Regions from separate parts of the Herbaspirillum sp. C7C2 genome, predicted to be linked through region 2. Evidence: predicted binding sites of a transcription regulator. Region 2 holds the regulator's gene; each other region holds the start of a gene.
The links. Region 2 encodes sigma-54, which starts transcription at its own class of promoters, with help from an activator protein. Its sites were predicted from a motif close to TGGCANGNAANCTGCTTT; they were not measured.
Positions count from the first base shown of each region.

Region 1 (3,274 bases), on a different contig from region 2:
CTGCGGGTGGGAATGAGGAGACCATGTGCAAGCCACTGAGCTTGCACATGAAAAAGACCGAAGATCAAAAACTGCCTGTTTCTGCGGCCAAATCCCTTGGTCGGAACATTGCCGCACTTCGAAAGGCACGTTCTCTCACGCAGCACCAACTAGCTGCCGCGCTATGTGTTGAAATCGAAACCATTTCGCGATACGAGAATGGGCGGCTGAATACCTCGCTCGATCAAATTGATAATTTCGCGGCATTTTTTAATGTTCCCGTATGGACGCTTTTTGCGCCGACGGATCTGCAATCCGCCTTCCCTGATCCGATTTTGCTAACAAAGATGCGCTCTCTTTCCCCTAAGCATCGAGCGACGCTCCATGACCTTATTCAGGTGTATTGCAATGCACATCACTCTGCTTTGAAAGCAGGCTCTTCTAGGTAGGTCACCACACATCTTCCATGATACGTGGCCCCGGGTTAGATAAGTTCAACAAGCCGGGCACCGCTGAAATCACTCCCTTACAGATGGGCTGATAAACGCAGCAGTTCACCTTTTTATGGGCGTACGCCTCCCATAGCGCTCTTGGAAGCGAAGACGTTACGTCCTTCCTTCAAGGCGTCTATCAAGTTCATTTTTCTTGATTTTACGGTTGACAACATGAGATACGTCGCGCCGGGAATTCGAACCGCGCATTCTGCAGCGCCGCCCGGACGCGGTCCTTGGCTTCCTTCACTTCGGCTTCGGGAAGACCGACGATGGTGAAGGCCGGCAGGCCATTGGCCAGATGCACCTCCACCGTCACCGGTGGGGCGGCCATGCCGGCCAGGGCGCGGCTGCGCAAGACCGCCAGGCTCATCGCAACGAGCCCGGCAGTGTGCTGGAAGGGAAAAGGGGAGGGGGAAGAAGGGAAGTGAGGGTTGTCGCCAGGGTCATGGGGTCTGTTTTTGCTGAGCCTCAAGCTCGGCAACACGCGCTTCCAGCGCTTCCAGGCGGGCGCGGGTCTTGGCCAGCACCTGGGCCTGGATGTCGAATTCCTCGCGCGTGACCAGGTCCAGCTTGGCAAAACCCTGGCTCAGCATGGCCTTGACGTTCTTCTCGATGTCCTTGGCCGGAGAATTCTCGATCGCCTTGTTGATCTTGGATTGCAGGTCTTCAAAAAATGGGGGCTTGTCCATGTCGGATCTCCTTGGCAGATAGCTAAGCTGCAAGTTTAGCGGTTTCGCAGCCATCCTCAAAACGCGATGCCCTGATGAGACCGTTTTTTTGCGAGCGGGTGCCGGAAAGTGAAGAATTTTCCTTCAGGAAATGCTCCGACTTGGTGACTTTGGCTTCGCCCCGGGCCCACGCACCAAAATGTGTTTGCCTCGTTTGACGCAGGATTATCAAAAAGCAATCAATATCGCACCAAGGTCGTGCATTTTCGCTTCGAGTGCACTATTTTGAAGCTGGTGTCGAAAAAAATCGTTGTAAATCTCCGCTTTCCAGCAAAAACACAAGTCTGCCTTGCCGAAAGGACATGGCACGGCTCCTGCTACATGGTTTGGGCAAAAGACTAAAAGACTTAACTGTTAAACACAAACCAGAGGGAAAGTCATGAAGAAACTGATTCTTGCAACAGCCATCGCAGCATCCTTCGTTTCTACCGTGGCCCGTGCAGAGGACGCCAAGCCAGACAATGAATTGAGCTTCAACGCTGCGGTCGTGAGCGATTACCGCTACCGCGGCCTGACCCAGACGCGTTTCGACCCGGCCCTGCAGGTTGGCGCTGACTACACGCACAACCCGACCGGCCTGTACGCCGGCACCTGGCTGACCAACATCAAGTGGATCAAGGACGCTGGCGCACTGACCGGTACCGATACCAAGGGCGATGTCGAATGGGACATCTACGGCGGCAAGCGCGGTGACATCGGCGGCGGCTTCACCTACGACGTCGGCGGCCTGTACTACTACTACCCGGGCAACACCCTGGCCAATGCCGGCCTGAAGAACGCCAATACCTTCGAACTGTATGGCCAGATCGGTTACGGCCCGGCCTACTTCAAGTATTCGCAATCGCTGACCAACCTGTTCGGCGCGGTCAACAGCAAGTACAGCCAGTACTACGACCTGGGTGCCAACTTCGAGACCTTCTACGGCGTGATGCTGGGTCTGCACGTGGGTCACCAGAACGTGCGCGGCAACCCCAGCGAGGCCAGCTACACCGACTGGAAGATCGGCCTGTCCAAGACCTTCGACGAAGTCGCCGGCATCACCCTGGGCGTGGCCTATGTCGGTACCGACATGAAGGATGGCTTCGCTACCACCCCGGCATCGGACGGTGCCAAGAACGTCGGCAAGAACGGCGTCGTCGTCTCCATCAGCAAAACTTTCTAACAAGAGGTTCGTATGAAACTGATCACTGCGATCATCAAGCCGTTCAAGCTGGACGAGGTGCGTGAAGCCCTCTCCGCGATCGGTGTGCAAGGCATCACCGTGACCGAAGTCAAGGGCTTCGGTCGTCAGAAAGGCCATACCGAGCTCTATCGTGGCGCCGAGTATGTGGTCGATTTCCTGCCCAAGACCAAGATCGAGGCAGCGGTGGACGACGCCATCGTCGAGCGCGCGCTGGAAGCCATCGAGACCGCAGCCCGCACCGGCAAGATCGGTGACGGCAAGATCTTCGTCCAGGATCTGCTGGATGTGATCCGTATCCGTACCGGCGAAACCGGCAAAGACGCTCTGTAAAAAAGGGGAACTCTAATGAGCATGAAGAAAATGTTTTCCGGCGCGCTCGCCATTGGCGCGCTGCTGTTTGCAGTAGGTTTTACTGCCCCGGCCCAGGCGCAGGACGCGCCCAAGCCTGAAGCTGCGGCCACCGCCGCTGCCCCGGCCGCTGCCGCTCCGGCTGCACCCAAGGCTGAAGCTGCCGCTCCTGCCGCTGCTGCTCCTGCCGCCCCGGCGGCCGCTGCCGCCGCACCCGCACCGGTGCCCAACAAGGGCGATACCGCCTGGATGCTGGTCTGCACCGCCTTCGTCATCCTCATGACCCTGCCGGGCCTGGGCCTGTTCTACGGCGGCCTGGTGCGCAGCAAGAACATGCTGTCGGTGCTGATGCAGTGCTTCATGATCTTCTCGCTGATCTACATCCTGTGGTTCGTGTACGGCTACAGCATCGCGTTCACCGAGGGTGGAGCATTCTTCGGCGGCTTCGACCGACTGTTCCTGCATGGCCTGACCGGTGATTCGACCACCGGCACCTTCAGCAAGGGCGTGGTCATCCCCGAACTGGTCTTCGTGGCCTTCCA
Region 1 covers NZ_JABXGI010000031.1:10,857-14,130, reverse strand. The annotation lists gene HWE04_RS23030 (helix-turn-helix domain-containing protein) at 48-428, shown strand; partial or broken gene HWE04_RS23025 (magnesium chelatase domain-containing protein) at 646-843, opposite strand; gene HWE04_RS23020 (accessory factor UbiK family protein) at 917-1,162, opposite strand; gene HWE04_RS23015 (TorF family putative porin) at 1,581-2,363, shown strand; gene HWE04_RS23010 (P-II family nitrogen regulator) at 2,376-2,714, shown strand; gene HWE04_RS23005 (ammonium transporter) at 2,730-3,274, shown strand, end outside.
Region 1: a site for sigma-54 is predicted at 1,505-1,522, ahead of HWE04_RS23015 (TorF family putative porin). Genes of this name have one in related genera too.

Region 2 (3,274 bases):
AAAATGCGGTGCTGTACGCGGCTCCTGGTGCACTGGCGAACTTCCGCCAGAAGCGCGATGGCGGCCCCAACCTGTGGATCGAGGGCCAGGCCGAACGCATCGAGTATTCCGAGCAGACCGAAATCTCCAAGTTGTTCCAGCGGGCGCACATTCAGCGCATGGATGGCAACCGCATCACTGACGAAGTCAATGGCGAATTCATCTCTTATGACAGCCGCGCCGAGTTCTACTCCGTCAACAACACCGCCAGCGGCGAAAGCAAGCCGGGGGCAGGACGCATCACTGCCGTGATCCAGCCCAAGAACCCGCCGCCGGCGGATGCCGCCCAGCCTTCCACGCCCGCCCAGCCCGCTACGCCGGCACCGGCCCAGCGCCGTCAGAACGGAAAGGACCAGTAACGATGGCAAGCTCACTGGTCGTTCGCGGCCTGAAGAAAAGCTATGGTGCGCGCCAGGTGGTGCGTGACGTCTCCATGGAAGTGCGTAGTGGCGAAGTGGTCGGCCTGCTTGGCCCCAACGGTGCCGGCAAGACAACCTCGTTCTACATGATCGTCGGCCTGGTCCCCTCGGACGGTGGCGAAATCGATCTGGACGGTTCGCCCATCTCGCGCCTGCCGATCCACAAGCGCGCCACGCTGGGGCTGTCCTACCTGCCGCAGGAAGCCTCGGTGTTCCGCAAGCTGACGGTGGAAGACAACATCCGCGCCGTGCTGGAGCTGCGCCAGGAGGACGGCAAGCCGCTCTCGCGCGATGAAATCGAGGGCCGCCTGAACAACCTGCTGCATGAACTGCAGATCGAAAAGCTGCGCGAGAGCCAGGCACTGTCGCTCTCCGGTGGCGAACGCCGCCGCGTGGAAATCGCCCGCGCACTGGCCACCGATCCGCGCTTCGTGCTGCTGGACGAACCGTTTGCCGGTATCGACCCGATTGCCGTGATCGAAATCCAGCGCATCGTGCGCTTCCTCAAGGAACGCGGCATCGGCGTGCTCATCACCGACCACAACGTGCGGGAAACCCTGGGTATCTGCGACCGCGCCTACATCATCAACCAGGGCACGGTGCTGGCCAGCGGTAACCCGGAAGAGATCATCGCCAACGAATCGGTGCGCCGCGTATACCTGGGCGAACACTTCCGCATGTAGCACCCGCCGTCCATCGGCCACACAACGGTATTGCAACCAGCGGGCCACGCCGCTCCCAGAAAGACAGATGAAACAGTCGCTCCAGTTACGTACCTCGCAGCACCTCGCATTGACGCCGCAACTGCAGCAGTCGATCAGGCTGTTGCAACTGTCGACGCTGGAACTGCACCAGGAACTGGAACAGATCCTGTCCGACAATCCCCTGCTCGAACGCCTGGACGACGCTCTCGACAATTCGGTGCGCCTGTTGGCCGATGGCGCGGTCTCTTCCGCGCCCTCCACCGGAGTGGCCGAGCCCGCTGGCGACAGCGGCAACGAAGCAGCCCCCTCCGCTACTGATGGCGAAGCCAGTTTCGACTATCAGGACAACAGCCCCGAGAGCGGTGTCAGTGGCGAATCCGACTGGAGCTTCGACGACGTGGCACGCAGTGGCAAATCGCCCGACGACGACGATGCCCGCCCGCAACTGGAAGCGCATGAGCTGACCCTGCGCGAACACCTGCTGGAACAGATACGGGTCACCGCCCGCACACACCGCGACCGTGCGCTGCTGGAACTGCTCACCGATGCGCTGGACGAAAGCGGTTACCTGGAGGAACCGCTGGAAGACATCCTGGCGCGCCTGCCGGAAGAGCTGGGCGTTGACTTGGAAGAACTGTCGATCTCGCTGAAGCTGCTGCAGAGCCTGGACCCGGCCGGGGTGGGTGCGCGTAGTGCCGGTGAATGTCTGGCACTGCAGATCCGCCGCCTGCCCAAGGTGCCCTTCGTCACCCGCAAGCTTGCCTTGAGGATTGTCGAGGATTACCTGCCGCTATTCGCACAGCGCGATTTCAACAAGATCAAGAAGGCTCTCGATTGCGATGACGAGGACCTGCGCGAAGCACAGGCGGTGATCCGTCAGTGCCGTCCGCATCCGGGTGCCGAATTCGCGCGCGATGCTTCGGACTACGTGGTGCCGGACGTGATTGTCAAACAGACAAAGAACGGCTGGCAGGTCATGCTCAACCATGAGGTCATGCCCAAGCTGCGCGTCAATGCAATGTATGCGAGTGCGCTCAAGCAGGCCAAGGGCGAAGGATCGCTGTCGTCGCAGTTGCAGGAAGCTAAGTGGCTCATCAAGAACATGCGGCAACGTTTCGATACAATTTTGCGAGTCGCGCAGGCTATTGTCGAACGTCAAAGAAACTTCTTTTCACATGGCGCAGTGGCCATGCGGCCCCTTGTGCTGCGTGAAATTGCTGATACACTGGGTCTACACGAGAGCACAATCTCTCGCGTGACAACTCAAAAATACATGCTCACGCCGCACGGCATGTTCGAGTTGAAGTACTTCTTCGGTAGCCACGTCGCGACTGAAACCGGAGGCGAAGCCTCCTCCACCGCGATACGGGCGCTGATCAAACAGTTGATAGGAGCCGAAAACCCGCAGACCCCATTATCCGATAGCAAGATTGCGGATATGCTGGCAGAACAAGGCATGGTGGTCGCGCGACGCACAGTCGCCAAATACCGCGAAGTGTTGAAGATTCCGCCAGTCAATCTCCGCAAGTCCCTCTGAGCTTTCCTCAGTTTTTCTGTAGCAGTACCGTTGCTGTGTTCAGGCAAGCATCCCTACCTGGTGCCCATGCCATCCGACACGAAGACCGTGCCCGTGGTACAGCAGCTGTAGACGATGCATCGCACGAACCTCCAGTGACCTCACGATAGGAGTCTTGTATGAATCTGACCATCAGTGGACACCACCTCGAACTGACCCCCGCCATCCGGGAATACGTGCAAAGCAAGCTGGCCCGTATCAAGCGCCATTTCGACAACGTGATCGACGTCAGCGTGATCCTGAGCGTAGATAAACTCACAGAAAAGGAAAAGCGCCAAAAAGCGGAAATCAACGTCCACATCAAGGGGAAGGATCTACATGCGGAAAGCATTGCGCACGACCTCTATGCCGCTATTGATGCCCTGATCGACAAGCTCGACCGCCAGGTCATCAAGCACAAGGACCGCTTGCAGGAGCATCACTCCATGGCCAAGCGTCTGCCCGACGATACCCCCGCTGATGCAGTGGCTGGCGCGGCATAAGACAAGGATTCAGGACCATTCCTGCCGGCGGGTGCGCAACGACAGCGTGACGCA
Region 2 covers NZ_JABXGI010000016.1:24,557-27,830, reverse strand. The annotation lists gene lptA (lipopolysaccharide transport periplasmic protein LptA) at 1-398, shown strand, start outside; gene lptB (LPS export ABC transporter ATP-binding protein) at 401-1,141, shown strand; gene HWE04_RS17960 (RNA polymerase factor sigma-54) at 1,209-2,699, shown strand; gene hpf (ribosome hibernation-promoting factor, HPF/YfiA family) at 2,858-3,220, shown strand.

Region 3 (3,274 bases), on a different contig from region 2:
CAGTCAGGGCGCCGCGCAGGAAGTGGCGGCGATTGGCGGAGATGCTTATTTTTTTCATGGCGCGTTTCCGTGTGGGAAATCGGGGCCGCAGCAAGGCAGATGCCTTCCGTACGGATGAGCCATGATGCGCGCTTGCGCAGCGCGAAGGGATCAGTGAATCTGAGGTTTTGGTGTCGGAAACGTCTGACATCGCAACGCTGTACCAGCACCGCGATGTCCGCATGTCCGCTGCTCAGGCGTCCGGCAGGATCTCGGTCAGCGAGAGGATGGCCTGGGCCACTTCGGCGATGCGCCGGTTCTGGTTCATCGCATGCTTGCGCAGCAGGCGATAGGCGTTTTCTTCGTTGAGCCCCTGCTTCATCATCAGCACGCCCTTGGCGCGTTCGATGAGCTTGCGTTCTTCCAGGCTCTCGCGCACGGTGGCCAGTTCCTGGGTCAGGTTCTGCAGCCGTTCGGATTGCGCCCGCAGCAGGTCGACGATGGATTGTGTCAGGTGCGGCCCGACCCCGGCATCCATGGGGCCGCCGCTCAGGTGCCCGCCATCCAGGCTGGAGGAGAAGGTCGCCAGGGGTGCCAGCGGATCGAGCGCCTCTTCCTGGCTGAACCACTGGCCCTGATCGTCCAGCTCCTTCTGCAGTTCGATGATCTTGGCGCGGCATTGCGCCTGCACGTATTGCGCCAGGTGAATCTCGACCTGATGCAGACCGTCAATGCGGGTGGAGCAGCACTGGTACCAGGCATCGGCCATATCGGAATCCAGCGGCCGCTCGTGCGAGGTCAGCAGCTTGCGGCGCAGTCGCTCGAGCTCCGCCAGCGGCAGCGTGGCCTGCATCGCCGTCCACTCATTGCGGAAACCCTCGGCGAAAGACTCGAAACGGCGCAGCGCCTGCTCCTGCATCTCGATCTGGTATTCGATGCTCTGTTCCTGCTCGCGCGTGATCTTGCCCATGGCAAAGGCCGCGGCCCCGCCGGCGCGTTCGCGGCCAGCGAATTCCTTGCCCTGCATCAGGTTGAACAGCGCCACCAGCAGGCGTGAGATCTGTGGATCGACTGCCACATCGGCGGCCTCGAACACCAGCGCCAGCAGCGCCCCCACCAGCGTCTTGAAACGTTCGTAGCTGGCGGTCGGCGAGCAGGCCAGGGCCGCCACGTCGGCGCGCAGGCGCGGCAGGCCGTCCAGGGCGTGCAAGGCAAAGGCGATGCGGGTGTAGAGGCGGGCACCGTTGGAAAGTGCGTTGTCATGTTCGGTTGCCTCCAGCCAGGAGGCAAATTCCTGCTGGGCCACCTCGCTGGCGGCCACGCGCTCGCGCCACACCAGGGCATCACGCTCACCGCGCGAGCCCAGGTAGATATTGGAAATGCCGCGTTCCTGCTGCAGGCAGTGGATCAGTTTGCCCACCGTCAGCACCAGCTGGCAGGTGCGGGCGAGGCGTTGCAGTTCTTCCACTTCGCAGCGGCGGGCAGTGATCAGGTAGTTGAGGACGTTGCTCATGGGCGCAGGAAAGGGGGGGAGCGGGCAGCCGCCAGGGCATGCAATATTCGTGCAATGCCCGGCGCTGCCGCGATTGTAAAGGATCGCTCCCCTGCCCGAAACCCCGGGGCGGGCCGGCGACCTTGCACCCTGGTCCGCCCCGCCGTACCTGATTACATGTCGCTGACCAGCACGGCACGGCTGGCGTCGGCTGGTGCCGTGCCTTCCATCACGATCAGTTTCAGCGGGCCGGACTGGGAAGATTGCGCACCCGGTTCGGCCAGGCGGCGCGCCGGACCGATGGCCGTGCCGTTGGACATGCCCTTGGCATCGGTCACGAAGCTGGCCACCGGCGCACTCTGGCCACTCAGGTAGACGTTGTAGTTGGTCTGCGGCTTGAGCTTGAAGAGCGACACCTCCAGGGCATCGACCACGCCCAGGTTGCGCGACACCACGAAGCCCTTGGCTTCCGGCGCCGTCACGGGTTTCAGGCGGATATTGAGCGGTTCGGCATTGGCCAGCGGCGCCAGGTTCTGCTTGCCATCCCCGTCGCCGACCACGTTGGAAAGGAAGATCAGGGCCTGCGGCGCCTGGCCACCGGCGACGTGGGCGATCACCTTGTTCTGCGCCGGATCGATCACCTCCATGCCGTCACCGTTTTCCAGACCCACATAGACCCGGCTGCTGTCGTCGGAACTCCAGATGCCATGCGGCAGCGCACCGGTCGGGATGGTCGCCAGCAACTGCGCCTGGGCATCGGTGCTGTAGACCTTGACCACGTTCTCGCCACCCACCGTGACATAGGCCAGCACCTGGCCGTTGACCGTGGCAAAGGCCAGGTGATTGGTGATGAAGCCGGTATCGATGACGCCGCTCACCTTCAGGGTGCGGGTGTCGATGCGGGTCACCTTGCCCACGTCCTTGTGGGTCATCCACAGTTCCTTGTGGTCGGGCGTAAATTGCAGGAAGGGCGAGAAGGGGCTCACCACGTCGATCTTCTTGATCACCGTATGCGACTTCACGTCGATCACATCCACCTGCGGCGTAAAGCTCGATACCGAGAAGGCCAGCTTGTTGTCCGGCAGGAACTGCACCATGCCGGGACCGACGGCGGTCTGGATGCGACGGGTTTCCTTGAAGGTCTGCGGGTCGATGACGGAGATGTAGTCCTCGCCGCGCACCACCACCCAGACTTCCTTGCCGTCGGCACTGAAGAAGCCCTCGTGCGGCGAGCGGCCGACATAGGTCACGCCCTTGACGGCATTGGTGGCGGTATCGATGAAGGTGACCGAGTTGGACCCGTTGGAGATCACCACCAGGGTCTTGTGGTCCGGCGAGAAGCCCATGCCGTGCACGTTGATCTGGCCGCGATACAGGGGCGAGAGCACGTCCGGACGCGGATTGCCCAGGCGGATCTGGCCCACCAGCGTATTGTCGGCAGGATTGAAGACCGACACTGTATTGCTGTTCTGGTCGGCCGTGTACACCCGGTCATGGGCGGTGGGCAGGGCCATGGCTGAGCAGGACAGCAAGGACAGCAGCGAAATGGTGAGGGTGGAAAGTGCGAGTCTGGATGATTTCATGGCGTTGGCGCGGTGGTTGGAAAAGCGGGGGGAGGCACAGTGATGGCGGGCTCAGGGCGCGCTGGAGGGGTAGCCGTGGCGCTTGAGCCAGGCCTGCATCACCTGGATCTCGTTCTGCTGTTCGGCCACGATGCCCAGTGCCAGATTGCGTATCTCCGGGTCCTGGCTGTACAACAGCACGGCACGCGCCATGTCGACGGCACCCTGGTGATGGGGCAGC
Region 3 covers NZ_JABXGI010000002.1:441,138-444,411, reverse strand. The annotation lists gene HWE04_RS05695 (gluconate 2-dehydrogenase subunit 3 family protein) at 1-58, opposite strand, end outside; gene HWE04_RS05690 (nitrate regulatory protein) at 233-1,492, opposite strand; gene HWE04_RS05685 (YncE family protein) at 1,645-2,985, opposite strand; gene HWE04_RS05680 (DUF305 domain-containing protein) at 3,106-3,274, opposite strand, start outside.
Region 3: a site for sigma-54 is predicted at 1,530-1,547, ahead of HWE04_RS05690 (nitrate regulatory protein). Genes of this name have one in related genera too.